4 regions of the Arthrobacter sp. fls2-241-R2A-172 genome follow, and region 3 is predicted to be linked to each of the others. Evidence: riboswitches for the same ligand, from Rfam matches in the RefSeq annotation. Region 3 holds a riboswitch; each other region holds the start of a gene.
The links. A riboswitch is a leader RNA that binds a small molecule or an ion and turns the genes downstream of it on or off. The one in region 3 is predicted to bind thiamine pyrophosphate.
Positions count from the first base shown of each region.

Region 1: another riboswitch for thiamine pyrophosphate. It lies ahead of QRM57_RS17385 (ECF transporter S component); the one in region 3 lies ahead of thiC (phosphomethylpyrimidine synthase ThiC).
Region 2: another riboswitch for thiamine pyrophosphate. It lies ahead of thiO (glycine oxidase ThiO); the one in region 3 lies ahead of thiC (phosphomethylpyrimidine synthase ThiC).
Region 4: another riboswitch for thiamine pyrophosphate. It lies ahead of thiD (bifunctional hydroxymethylpyrimidine kinase/phosphomethylpyrimidine kinase); the one in region 3 lies ahead of thiC (phosphomethylpyrimidine synthase ThiC).

Region 1 covers NZ_JARVTB010000013.1:20,548-24,027, forward strand. The annotation lists gene mnhG (monovalent cation/H(+) antiporter subunit G) at 1-52, shown strand, start outside; gene QRM57_RS17375 (DUF4235 domain-containing protein) at 142-402, opposite strand; gene QRM57_RS17380 (NUDIX hydrolase) at 439-1,122, opposite strand; TPP riboswitch at 1,393-1,529, shown strand; gene QRM57_RS17385 (ECF transporter S component) at 1,607-2,227, shown strand; gene QRM57_RS17390 (ABC transporter ATP-binding protein) at 2,227-3,480, shown strand, end outside.
Region 2 covers NZ_JARVTB010000004.1:587,094-590,573, reverse strand. The annotation lists gene thiO (glycine oxidase ThiO) at 1-1,174, opposite strand, end outside; TPP riboswitch at 1,167-1,286, opposite strand; gene thiE (thiamine phosphate synthase) at 1,314-1,997, shown strand; gene QRM57_RS10910 (RNB domain-containing ribonuclease) at 2,064-3,480, shown strand, end outside.
Region 3 covers NZ_JARVTB010000009.1:71,942-75,421, forward strand. The annotation lists gene thiC (phosphomethylpyrimidine synthase ThiC) at 1-1,683, opposite strand, end outside; TPP riboswitch at 1,679-1,786, opposite strand; gene QRM57_RS14440 (amidohydrolase family protein) at 1,871-2,953, shown strand; gene QRM57_RS14445 (VOC family protein) at 3,034-3,480, shown strand, end outside.
Region 4 covers NZ_JARVTB010000002.1:502,212-505,691, reverse strand. The annotation lists gene QRM57_RS05190 (Rne/Rng family ribonuclease) at 1-1,687, shown strand, start outside; TPP riboswitch at 1,852-1,950, shown strand; gene thiD (bifunctional hydroxymethylpyrimidine kinase/phosphomethylpyrimidine kinase) at 1,941-3,452, shown strand.

The DNA.
Region 1 (3,480 bases), on a different contig from region 3:
CGAACTTGAGGCCGTCGTTCAGAGGGCGGCTGCGGGGCAAGTCGACCCGTAGGGTTAAAGCCAACGCGGGGTCACTTCCGGCCCATCCCAGGGGGATTTATGGGCCGGAAGTGACCCCGCGTTGCTTCAAACGGTGATGCGCTAGACGATGTCCTGGGACTTCGCGAAGCGGGCGATGGCACGCTGGGTGCCCCTGCTGGCCAGCACCTGGATGAGTGTGCTCACGAACGCCGAGATCAGGGCGAAGGTGAGGGCGGAGCGAAGGCTCGTTTCCATGTCATCGTTGCCTGTGGGCGGCTTGTTGCCTGTGGCCTTTTCCCACCCTTTGTTGACGAGTTTTGTTCCGACGAAGCCTGCCCCGAGGCTTACTCCGGCGCCGATCAGCTTGAAGAAGAGGTTCATGCCCCCAGCCTAGCCGCAACGCGTGGACCGGCAACGCTAGCGGCGGCTTTCCCGTTCCTTGAGGAAGGCGGCCAGGGAGCCTGCAGGTGCCAGCACGGGGACGACAGGGTGATCGGCCGACCATACGGCGCCGACGGTCCCGTATCCGGCGATTTCCTTGAGGAGGTAGAAGGTGGGCGGCATCAGTTTCAGGGTGCCTGCTGCCTCTGCCGCGAGGATTCCCTCCACGGGCATCCACAGGGATTGCCACGCTTCGGTTGTTTGGTGGTGGGGCTCCATGTCCGTCGAGGGCCTGGCCACATAGAAGAACGTGTCGAAACGCTTGGGCATGTCGATCGGGGTAATCCAGTTGGCCCATGGGCGCAGGTCACTGGCGTCGATGCTCAGTCCGGCTTCCTCACGGACCTCCCGGATCGCGGCTGTGAGCACCATTCCTGCTTTGGCAGCGGCATCGTCGGAACCGATGGAGCTGGCCTGCCAGTCCGCCGCATGGCTGCTGAGCAGTTCGGTGGCGTAGTCCCACCCGGAGTGGTCGGCGGGGTCCACGCGTCCTCCCGGGAAAACCACCATTCCTGCGGCGAAGTCCATGGTGCTGACCCTGTGCTGGACGAACGCCTCGAGCCCGGACGGGGTATCGCGGAGCAGGATGACGCTTGCGGCGAGGCGTGCTTCAGCCACGTCAACGTTGTCTGGGAGGCCAGAGCCGGGTTGGTCCGTCATGAAGTGTGCCCCTTCGCTTTGGATGTTGCTGGATCATTCTCTCAGGTCCGTTGCGAGGCCTGGTGTGCGTGCCAAAGCGTGGGGCAAGGGTGCAGAGTGGGCCTCGCAAAAGCGCGTTCGTTGGGTTGCGAGGCCTGGTGTGCGTGCCAAAGAGTGGGGCAAGGGCGCAGAGTGGGCCTCACAACGGTGGGGGTGGGCCGGAATGTGACCGGACCGCAGTCCCCACCGCGGAGTGCAGGTGTAAACTGAACCAGCCCAGCAGGGCAGATTTAATAACGACAGGGGAGCGCCGCCGTCGGAACCTGCAGAGATGCGGGAGCCGCGAGGGCGCTGAGAGTGCGGACAGCCGCAGACCCTCGAACCTGATCCGGTTAGTACCGGCGCAAGGGAGTCGAGCTTCTCAGAGTGTCCGGAACCGGGCGGCGCAGGCCGGCCGGGTAATCCGGGGAGCACTTTCCCCTCCTGTAACTCAGGAGGCAGAAAAATGACCACGGTAAGCGTGAAGAAGACCAGTTATAACTGGCGTGTTGTAGACATTGTGGTGGCAGCCTTGATCGCCATCGCCGGCGGCGTGATTTTCTGGGCATGGTCCCAAGGCGCCGCACTGGTATCCATCCCCATGAACGCGGCGTATCCGCCGCTGACGGGCCTGATCGCTGGCGGTTGGATGATTCCGGCGGTCCTGGGCATGCTCATCATCCGTAAGCCGGGTGCCGCCCTGTTCTGCGAGTCCGTTGCTGCCACAGGCGAACTCATCATGGGCTCCCAGTACGGCACCACCGTACTGATCTCCGGCGTCCTTCAGGGCCTTGGCGCGGAGCTCATCTTCGCCGCGTTCCTCTACAAGAAGTTCAACCTGCCCACCTCGCTCCTTGCCGGTGCAGGTGCGGGCCTCTTCTGCGGCCTCAACGACTCGTTCCTTCCCTGGGGCTGGAACATCGCCTACGAGGCAATCGACAAGCTCACTTACATCACGTTCACCACGATCTCCGGGGCGATCATTGCGGGCGCACTGTCATGGATTGCCACCCGCGGCCTGGCGAAAACCGGCGTCCTTAGTTCCTTCGCGTCGCGCAAGGCCGCTTCGGAGCCCGTCTTTAGCTGATGCCCGTCATTGAACGCGGCGGCCACGTCCGGCCTGCCGCCATCACAGCCGAGGGCTGGGGATGGCGGCACGCCGGAAGGGCCACGCCAGCCATCCAAGGCCTTGACCTCAGGATCGAACCGGGGGAGCGGGTACTGCTGCTCGGCCCCTCGGGTGCGGGCAAGTCCACGCTCCTGCATGCCCTCGCGGGGGTGTTGGGGGACGAAGAAGACGACTCGGACGAGACTGGCTCGCTGCTGCTGGACGGCGCTTCTCCCCGGGAGCAGCGCGGCCGCGCAGGTCTGATGCAGCAGGACCCGGAAACGCAGGTTGTCCTGTCCCGGGTGGGGGACGACGTCGCCTTCGGCGCCGAGAACCTGGCCGTGCCGCGGGAGGAAATTTGGGCCCGCGTCCATGAAGCGCTCGACGACGTCGGGTTGCGGACCGCTGCCGGCGGCGGACTGGCGTTGGATCATCCGACGGCGGCCCTGTCCGGCGGGCAGAAACAGCGCCTCGCGCTTGCGGGGATTTTGGCGATGCGGCCCGGGCTGATCCTGCTGGACGAACCAACGGCCAACCTGGACCCAGCAGGGGTCCTTGAGGTGCGGGACGCAGTGGGCCGCTGCCTCGACAAGACCGGAGCCACCCTTGTTGTGGTGGAACACCGCGTGTCTGTGTGGAAGGACCTGGTGGACCGGATTGTGGTGTTGCAGCCAGGATCCGGCGGCAACGGCACTCCGGGCGTCCTGTTGGACGGGGCGCCGGAGCAGGTCCTGTCCGAGGCCCGGACCATGCTGATGGCAGCCGGCGTCTGGGTTCCCGGATACGTCCCGGCAACCCGTGCCCGGCGCACTGAGACCTCCGCCGCGCAACTGCTTCTTGCCGCCCAGGATGTGGCAGTCTCGCGAGAAAAGCCCCGCCGAAAGGGATTCCGGACCATCTCTCCGGTTCCTGTGCAATCCGATGTCAGCGCCCAGGTCAGGGCGGGCCAAGCGCTCACCATCACTGGTCCGAATGGTGCCGGTAAGTCTACGTTCGCGCTCACGCTGGCCGGCCTTTTGGCGCCGGTGGACGGCAAAGTGAGTGCCGCCGTCGAGCTTTCAGAAGGGGCCGGGATCGACCCGTTCAGGTGGAAGGCTGACCAGCTGATTTCCCGCATCGGGACCGTATTCCAGGAACCCGAGCACCAGTTCGTCACGGGCAAGGTGCTGGATGAGCTGATGTTTGGTCCGAAGCACCTTGGCCATGGCGAGGAACGCGTGGACGAACTGCTG
Region 2 (3,480 bases), on a different contig from region 3:
GGAAAGGGGCCCACTGTGGATCGGTCGATCCGTTGATCAGTTCGCCGACAATCCTTGCGGCTACCGGTGTCAGCAGGACTCCGTGACGGAAGAACCCGGTGGCAACCACCAAACCCTCAATGTCGCCATTGGTTCCGGCGACGCGGCCAAGCAACGGCGCGTTGTCCGGCGTCCCTGGCCTGCCGCGGGCTGTTGCCTCCAGGAGTTCGAGTTCGGCGACCGCGGGGACCAGGACCTGGGCGTCGCGCAGGAGTTGGTAGACGCCGCCCGCTGAGACGGCATTGGAGGCCGTGGACAGTCCGTCCTCACGCTGGGTCGCTCCGATCACCACGGTGCCGTCGTCGCGGGGGACGATGTAGACGGGAACGCCCCGCACTATCCCCCGGACGGTGGAGGTAACGAGAGGTTGCAGGTTGTCCGGAACCCGAAGCCGGAGGATGTCACCATAGACCGGCCGCAGGGGCAGCGTGAGCCCTTCGGGCAGGCCGTCCAAGCCGGCGGCGCCCAGACCGTTTGCGACCACCGTCTCGGTGGCAAAGACCCTGGTGCCTGACTCGAGTTCGACTCCAGAGACCCTGCCTTCATCCCACAGGAGACGATGTGCCAGCGCTTTCACAGCGAATCCGTTGTCCGCCCCCGTAACCCAGCTCGGATCATCGGGAGAGTGATCCGACAGTTCGGCCAAAAGGCAGGCGGCGAGCTTGCGGGGATCCACCTGGTGGTCGGTGGGGATGTCGAAGGCACAGGAAATTTGGGGACTCAGCAAGGGCTCACGCTCCCTCGCCTCCCGGAGGGCCAATGGCTCCACTCCCAAGCCTGCAGCCTTCTGTACCACCCGGAGGTCTGCGAGCGCGCGGCGGTCGGCGGCGTCGGCACCCACGGCGAGGGTCGGCGTCGTGCGGTATCCGGCGGCGTGCACCCCTCCGGCGAGCGCGCCAACAAAAGCGGGCCACAGCCGGGAGGATTCGACCATGAGTTCCAGGAGTTCTTCTTCCTGGTAGTGCAGTTCACTGACGGGTGCCAGCATCCCGGCCGCTGCGAAAGTTGCGCCGTTTGCGGGCCAAGGGTCGATGAGGGCCACTGAGCGGCCCAGCCTGCGCAGTTGGTGGGCGATGCCCAACCCGATGATGCCGCCGCCGATAATGGCTACATCTGCATGAATGGCGTCTGCCATGTGTTCCCTTCCCTACGCCGGTATTAGCCGGATCAGGTCAAGCGGTCGGCGCTGAAGCCCTCTCAGCCGGACGGTCACATAGTCGAACGTCGCGGCTCCCGCAGTACGTGCCCAGTGTAGAGGAACTACTCTGGTTCCCATGACCCAGCCTGAATCCCTCGCCTCAGCCCGACTCTATTTGTGCACCGATGCCCGGAAGCGACAGGGCGATTTCGAAGACTTTGTCGATGCCGCCTTCGAGGGTGGGGTGGACATCATCCAGCTCCGGGACAAGTCGATCGAGGCAGCCGAAGAACTGGAATTGCTGGCCATCCTGCGGAGTGTGGCCGAGCGGCACGGACGGCTGTGGGCTGTCAACGATCGGGCCGATATTGCCAGTGTTTCCGGGGCTCCTGTGTTCCACGTGGGCCAGAAGGACCTGCCCCTTCCGGTGGCCCGTACCTTCCTCCCGGCCCCTGCCGCGATTGGACTTTCCACGCACACTCCGGAGCAGGTCAATGCGGCCATTGCCGCTTCTACCGGCGACGGCGGCCTGGACTATTTCTGTGTCGGTCCGGTTTGGGCGACACCCACCAAACCGGGGCGCCAAGCCGTTGGGCCGGACCTGGTCACATATGCCGCAGAAGCGATGAGGCGTGCCACGGAAACGACCGACGGCGCCGTGCAGCTCCCGTGGTTCGCTATTGGCGGCATCGACCTGGGCAACGTGGAACAGGTCCTTTCGGCGGGGGCCAGCAGGATCGTGGTTGTCCGTGCCATCACCGAAGCCGCAGACCCGACGGCGGCTGCCAAGTCGCTGCTGGAAGCCCTGGACTCAATTTAGCGAAAGTCGCTCACCGTGCGGCCTTGACATGGTGTGATCCCCGGAATCCGGGCTACCCTGATTTTCGTGTCACATCATCGGATTGCACCCAACGTCGACGACTCGTCGGACCAGCTCGCAGCGGCCCTCGCCGCACTCCGGACGGAGCTGGAACTCCCAGGCGACTACCCCACGGGGGCAGTGGAAGAAGCCCGAAAAGCCGTGGCGGACCTGAAGCTGCCTGAACGCGACCTTCGGGACATTCCGTTTGTCACCATCGACCCGGCCACGTCGACAGACCTGGACCAGGCGCTGTTCATAGAGCGCGCCGGTGACGGTTACAAGGTCCTCTATGCGATCGCCGACGTTCCGTCCTTCGTGGCTCCCGGTGGTGCCCTCGACACGGAGACACGCCGGCGCGGCCAGACCTTCTATGCTCCGGATGGACGCATTCCCTTGCACCCGGAAGTCATCAGCGAACATGCCGGCAGCCTGCTGGCAGAGCAGGACTGTGGCGCCTTCGTCTGGGATTTCGTCCTGGACGCGCAGGCCGAAGCAGTGACGGTGACAGTGGGCCGCGCCACCGTGCGCAGCCGGGCCAAGCTAAGTTACAAGGGCGTCCAGGAGCAGATCGACGACGGAACGGCACCGCCTGTACTGCAGCTCCTCAAGGAAGTGGGGTTGAAACGGGTTGAACTCGAACGCCTCCGCGGCGGCGCGAGCCTGAACATGCCCGAACAGGAGATCGTCCAAGCGGCCGACGGCGGCGGGTACAGGATCGTTGCTGCCCCGTCGTTGCCGGTGGAGGACTGGAACGCGCAGATTTCACTCATGACCGGGATGGCGGCAGCTCAGCTGATGCTGGACGGCAAGGTTGGCATACTGCGCACCATGCCCGCACCGGATGAACGCTCCCTGCGGCACTTCAAAAGGCAGACCACGGCCCTTGGTAAACCCTGGGACGGACGGATCAGCTACGGCGAATACCTGCGGACCCTGGACGCATCAGACCCAAAGCAACTCGCCATCCTGCACTCAGCCGGGACGTTGTTCAGGGGTGCCAACTACACACCTTTCGACGGCGAGGTCCCGACGGAAATCATCCAGGCAGCCATCGGCGCTCCGTACGCGCACACCACAGCACCGTTGCGCCGCCTCATCGACCGTTTCGTCCTGGTGATCTGCGAGGCACTGAGCAACAAGCGGGACATCCCTGCCTGGGCCCGGGAAGCCTTGCCGTCCTTGCCCGAGATCATGGCCTCGTCCGATCAACTCGCTGGCCGCCTCGAGCGCGCCGCCTTGGACACGGTGGAGGCGGCACTGGTTGCCAACCATGTTGGCCAGGAGTTCGATGCGGTGGTCATTTCCGGCTCGAAGCCTAACGGGAACGGGAACGGAAAGGGCAACGGCAACGGGAACGGCGGTCCCTACGGAATCGTCCAAATAGCGGAGCCCGCCGTGACCGCCCGTTGCGACGGCGAACTGGAGTCCGGGACCAAGGTCC
Region 3 (3,480 bases):
GATATCCTGGCTGATCCGCATGGAGCAGAATTTCGGCCCGCACATCGAGCAGAAGTGCGCGGTCTTGGCCGGCTCGGCGGGCAGGGTTTCGTCGTGGAACGCCTCGGCTGTCACAGGATCGAGGGACAGTGCGAACTGGTCGCGCCAACGGAACTCGAAGCGGGCTTTGGACAGTGCATCGTCGCGCTCGTTCGCGCCAGGGTGCCCCTTGGCGAGGTCAGCGGCGTGGGCGGCGATCTTGTAGGTGATCACACCGGTTTTGACGTCGTCCTTGTTCGGCAGGCCAAGGTGTTCCTTGGGTGTCACATAGCAGAGCATTGCCGTGCCGTAGCGGGCGATTTCGGTCGCGCCAATGGCCGAGGTGATGTGGTCGTAGCCGGGCGCCACATCCGTAACCAAGGGACCCAGTGTGTAGAACGGGGCGCCCTTGCACAGTTCCTGCTGGCGTTCGACGTTTTCACGTACCAAGTGGAAGGGGATGTGCCCCGGGCCTTCAACCATGACCTGGACATCGAACTCCCACGCCCGCTGGGTCAGCTCGGCAAGGGTGTCCAGCTCTGCGAACTGCGCGGCATCATTGGCGTCCGCGATGGAGCCGGGACGCAGCCCGTCGCCGAGCGAAAAGGCGACATCGTACTTGGCGAAGATCTCGCACAGTTCGTCGAAGTGGGTGTAGAGGAAGTTCTCCTGGTGGTGGGCCAGGCACCAGCCGGCCATGATCGAGCCGCCGCGGGAAACGATGCCGGTGACGCGATTGGCAGTCAACGGGACGTAGCGCAGCAGCACCCCGGCATGGACGGTCATGTAGTCCACCCCTTGTTCGCACTGTTCAATCACGGTGTCGCGGAAGATCTCCCACGTGAGCTTATTGGCCTCGCCGTTGACCTTTTCGAGTGCCTGATAAATGGGAACCGTGCCGATTGGAACAGGGGAGTTGCGGATGATCCATTCCCGCGTGGTGTGGATGTCATCGCCGGTGGAGAGGTCCATGACCGTATCGGCGCCCCATTGCGCCGCCCACTGCAGTTTGTCGACTTCCTCGGTGATGGAGCTGGTGACCGCGGAGTTGCCAATATTGGCGTTGATCTTGACCAGGAACGCCTTGCCGATAATCATCGGTTCGGATTCCGGGTGATTGATGTTGCTGGGGATGATGGCGCGTCCGGCGGCAACTTCGCTGCGGACCAATTCGACATCGCAGTTCTCGCGCAAGGCCACGAACTGCATCTCCTCCGTCACGATGCCCTTCCGGGCATAGTGCATCTGTGTGACGGTTTTCTGCTCGCCGGCGCGGCGGGGCACCGGTTGTGCGCCCTTCCACTCCGCCGATGCCGCACCGCGCCGGACCGCGGACTTGCCGTCGTCGAGCAGGTTCCTTTCCCGGCCCGAGTACGGCTCCGTGTCGCCCCGGCCTTCGATCCAGGGTGCACGGAACGGTTCCAGCCCGACTCTCGGATCACTGCCCGGTCCGGCAGTTCGATAAACCTGCAGGGGCGGGTTGGCTTGGCCATTGGGGGAGGGTTCCAGCGCGATCTCGGTGACAGGAACGCGAATGCCATGTTCGGGATCTTCAAGCCACCCCAGCGAGTGGGATTTCAACGACTGCGTCACGGTTTCCGGTGCCCCGGTCTCCACGACGGACGCGTTTTGGGCAGGGCTGTGCTGTGTTTCTGTGGTGCTCAAGGGACTGCTCACTTCCTTCGCCGGCATTACCCGGACAGGTTCAACGGTCGCAGACTGCCTCAGTCCGATCTCAGCCCCTGCAGGGGCCCCCGTGTGGTCGTAGACGAAGCTACCACAGCTGCCTGCGGCCGCACAGTCATATGGCGTTGCGGGCCTGCCCGGCACGTACAGGGCTAGGCTTTTTGCCATGGCCAACATCATCGAATTCAGCGGTACGGTGCTCGTAGCAGCAGGCGAGGAGCGCAGGGGCATGTGGTCCGTTGACGGTCGCCTGACGTTCATCCAGCCGGTGGCGGCACCGGACGTTGTGCTCGACGGCTGGGTCCTGCCCGGCTTTGTCGACGCCCACTGCCACATCGGTTTGGGGCCGGGCGGTGCGGTTGATGAGCAGACCACCCTCGCCCAGGCAAGGGCAGACCTGGTGGCCGGCACACTGTTGATCCGTGATGCAGGATCGCCCAGTGACACGCGCTGGGTCCAAGGGCGTGGGGATTTGCCGCGACTGATCAGGGCTGGCCGGCACATAGCCAGGGACCGGCGGTACCTCCGAGGACTGGGCCATGAAATCGAGCCCGAACAGCTCGTGGAGACCGTCCGCAAAGAAGCCCGTGACGGCGATGGCTGGGTGAAACTCGTGGGCGACTGGATCGATCGCGGCATTGGTGACCTGGCCGCGTCCTTCCCGGCCAAGCTGGTCAAGGACGCCATTTCGGCCGCGCACGATGAGGGAGCCAGGGTTACGGCCCACTGCTTCGCAGAAGACACCATTGACGACATGCTGGACGCCAATATCGACTGCATCGAACACGCTACGGGCCTCTTGCCACGGCACCTTCCGCGGCTTGTGGAGCAGGGCGTTCCGATTGTCCCTACGCTGGTTAACATTGCGACTTTTCCGGAGATTTCCGCCCAGGCCGCGCCCAAGTTCCCCGTCTACGCAGATCACATGGCGAAGCTGTGGGAACGCCGCCACGACCGCGTGCTGGAGGCCTTCGAAGCCGGTGTCACCATCTACACGGGCACCGATGCCGGCAGCGTGATCAAGCACGGCCGGATTGCGGACGAGATGAAGGAACTGCACGACGCCGGCCTGCCGCCTTCCGCTGTCCTGGAGGCCGCAACGTGGGGCGCAAGGGCGTGGCTCGGTGCCGAAGCAATCAGCGAAGGGGCGAGTGCCGACGTCGTTCTCTGCCGTGAAGATCCGCGGGTCGCCCTCAACACCGTGGCCGAACTCCAGCACATCGTTTTGCGTGGCGGGATCATCCGTTAGGAATAAATTGAAGCTTCAAGTAATTTAGTACTAGTAGAAAGGTGCCGAAAGGGCGGCAGCCTCAAACCCAGGAGCTTCACATGACTACAGCAAACAGCCAGGATCTTCTTCCTGCCGAACTCACCATGGGCACCGTCATGCTCAAGGTTGGCGACATGAAGGTCATGAGCGACTACTACCAGCGCGCCTTGGGCCTGGACATCGTGGCCGAGCAGGATGGCGGACTGTACTTGGGCCGCACGGGAAAGCCTGTTGTCCACCTGGCGCCTGCCTCAGGTCTGCAGATCCCGGGCCGTGGGGAAGCGGGCCTGTTCCACACCGCCATCCTCTTTGAGGACCAGCCATCCCTGGCGGCCACCATTGCCACGGCGGCAGAATACGAGCCGCGCGCCTTTGCCGGAAGCGCCGACCACCTGGTCAGCGAGGCGTTCTATTTCACCGACCCCGAGGGCAACGGTATTGAGCTCTACTATGACAAGCCCCGCGAACTGTGGCAGTGGGACGGCAAGAACGTCGTCATGGACAAC
Region 4 (3,480 bases), on a different contig from region 3:
GCCGGACGTCGAACGCAACCGCCTCAAGCGCATCCTTAAGGACCGCTTGCCGGAAAACGCCGGCGTCATTGTCCGCACCGCAGCTGAAGGTGCCTCGGAAGAAGAGCTGACGCACGACATCAACCGCCTGCGCGCTCAGTGGGAGGGCATTGAGGGGCAAGCCTCCTCAACCAAGGTCCTTGCACCGGAATTGCTGTACGGCGAACCCGACCTGACCATCAAGGTAGTGCGCGACGTCTTCAACGAAGACTTCTCCAAGCTGATCGTCTCCGGCGACGACGCATGGGACACCATCGAGGCCTACGTGACCTACGTTGCCCCTGACCTGGTGGGCCGCCTCGAGAAGTGGACCAAGGACCAGGACATCTTCGCTGCCTGGCGCATCGACGAGCAGATCCACAAGGCCCTGGAACGCAAGGTCTTCCTGCCCTCGGGTGGTTCGTTGGTCATTGACCGCACCGAAGCCATGACCGTGGTGGACGTCAACACCGGAAAGTTCACCGGCAGCGGCGGCAACCTCGAAGAGACTGTCACCAAGAACAACCTCGAAGCTGCCGAGGAAGTAGTCCGCCAGCTGCGCCTGCGCGATATCGGCGGCATCATTGTCATCGACTTCATCGACATGGTCCTGGAATCCAACCGCGATCTTGTGCTGCGCCGCATGGTTGAGTGCCTTGGCCGCGACCGTACCAAGCACCAGGTCGCTGAAGTCACGTCGTTGGGCCTGGTGCAAATGACGCGTAAGCGCATGGGCACCGGCCTCCTCGAGGTCTTCGGCGAGCAGTGCGAGCACTGCGCCGGCCGTGGCGTCGTGACACACGATGAGCCGGTGGAACACCGCCGTGCCAACGTTGTGGCCGCTGAGCACCACCGCCCGCACACAGAGACACAGCAGCAGCAACCGGCGGCCCGTACGGAACGGAAGCGCCGCCGAGGCAAGGGTGGGGGACAGGCTGTTTCCGAAGCCCCCGCTCCGGTTCAGTCTGCGCCGGCCGCGCCCGCGGCCTCGCCAACGCACCATGAACCGCAGGACCCTGCGCGCCAGGCAAAGGCCGAGGCAACCCGCGCTGCGTTGGCTACCATTGCGGCTGCAGCGCACGCTGCCCACCTGCACGACGACGAGGTTCACCGTGCAGAGGAACTGGCGCGGTCAACGCATCAGACGGCTGCCGACGAACCCGTAGCTCATGGCAACGACGAAGAATCAACGGCCCACGAGGCAGCAGTCCGGGAAGCACGCTCCACCCCGGTCCTGCGTTTCGGTGGCGAAGAAGTCGCTTTGCCGTTCGTTGAACACCAGGACGAACCACAGGCGGCCAAACCGGCAATGAGCCTGGATCTGCTGGCGGAGGCATTCTCCCACCTGGGAGCGGCGCCGGAGGCGGAAGCGGAACCAGCTGCCGTCCGCGAAGCTTTTGGTGCCCCGAAGGTGGCAGCCCCGGCTCGGGCCGCTGAGCAGGATCGGGAAGCCGCTTCGACGTCCGGGAGTCGCCGGGGTCGCCGTAACCGCAGCGCAAGCAGGGCCCAAGGTGCGGCCAACGAAACCAGCGTTGAACACCATGAAGTGACTGCGTCGGCGCCACAAGGTTCGTCCCACGAGGCTAAGGCCCCTGTGGAACCAGCCAAAAAGGCACCCGCAGACGAGCCCATCATCCTGGGAGTCGGCGTGCCGGCTTCCGAGCTCTGATCCGCTCACGGCTTATCGGACCCCGTAGCAACTGCCCCGGCAGTCGCTACGGGGTCTTTTGCGCGTCCAGGACGTCCATGGCCAGACCTGGGGACGTCAATGGGTCATATCCGGGCCCCTACGCAGCGCTGTTCCCGGGCCGGGCTGCTTCCCGGTTAGGCTGGGGGACAGACACGGGGTGCCTGGCGTTGGGCCGGGCTGAGATCCAGACCCGTTGAACCTGTCCGGTTAGCACCGGCGAAGGGATGTCCACATGACTGCAGCATATTCTCCTGTCTACCCGGTTGCTTCGGGCAGGCCAACACCGCGGGTGCTGAGTATCGCCGGCTCCGACCCTTCCGGTGGGGCAGGGATCCAGGCGGACTTGAAGAGCATCGCGGCCCACGGTGGTTACGGCATGGCTGCAATCACCGCCCTCACAGCCCAGAACACCGTGGGCGTCAGCGCCGTCCACGTGCCCCCCGTCGAATTTCTGCGCCAACAACTGGACGCCATCAGCAACGACATTGAGATTGACGCCGTCAAAATCGGCATGCTCGGCGACGCAGAGGTCATCGACGAAGTCCGCAGCTGGCTCGAAAAGGTGCGTCCCGCCGTCGTGGTCCTGGACCCGGTGATGGTGGCAACCAGCGGAGACAGGCTCCTGCGCGAGTCCGCTGAGAAGGCGTTGCGTTCGCTTTTGCCCCTGGCAGACCTCCTGACCCCGAACCTTCCCGAGCTGGCGGTGCTCCTGGGTGAAACGGAGGCGACGGACTGGGCTTCGGCGCTGGACCAGGGTAAGCGGTTGGCCGCTGAGTACGGGAACACGGTCCTTGTGAAGGGCGGCCACTTGGCGGGAACGGCGTGTCCTGATGCTTTGGTGAATACGAGCGGGTTGCTGCGGCAGGACGTGGTCGAGGTCGACGGGCCCCGCATCGATACCCGGAACAGCCACGGCACAGGGTGTTCGTTGTCGTCCGCCCTGGCCACGGTGCAGGTTAGCACGGGGGACTGGGAAGCTTCACTGCGGGAGGTGAAGCCTTGGTTGCTTGAGGCTTTGAGGCAGTCCGGGGCGTTGGAAGTAGGACGAGGAAGCGGGCCGATCCACCACTTCCACCACCAGCGGAGTCTGAGGCCCGGCGAGTTCGCAGCGACTTTGTGGGAACTCGCACGCGCGGAGCTCGAGGCGATCCATCGGCTTGGCTTCATCGATGGCCTTCAGAAGGGCAGCCTGCCGGAATCCGCGTTCGGCTATTACCTGGCCCAGGACGCGATCTACCTCAACGGCTACTCCCGGGTCCTGGCCCGGGCCAGCGCCCTGGCTCCTACTGAAGACGAGCAGATGTTCTGGGCCAAGGGCTCCCGGCAGTGCCTGGAGGTCGAGTCGGAATTGCACAGGAACTGGCTCAGCAGCCGCGACGTGTCCGGGACAACGGGTCCCGTGACCAAGTCCTATGTGGACCATTTGCTGGCCTGTTCGGCATCGGGAAGCTACGCGGTGCTGCTGGCGGCGATTCTTCCCTGCTACTGGTTGTACGCGGAAGTGGGCCAGAAACTCCACCACGCCTACGTGGAAGCAGGTTCCCCTGTGGACCACGCATACGCGGAGTGGTTGAAGACGTACGCCGACGAAGACTTCGCCGAGGCAACCAGGACTGCGATCAAGCTCACGGACGCGGCGGCCCTTGCGGCCTCGCCGGCGGATCGCGAGGCCATGATGGAAGCCTTCACCCAGTCCTGCCGCTACGAAACTGCCTTCTTCGACGCGCCACGGGTTTTCTCATGACCTCTCGGGTCGGGCGTCCGGGCGGGTA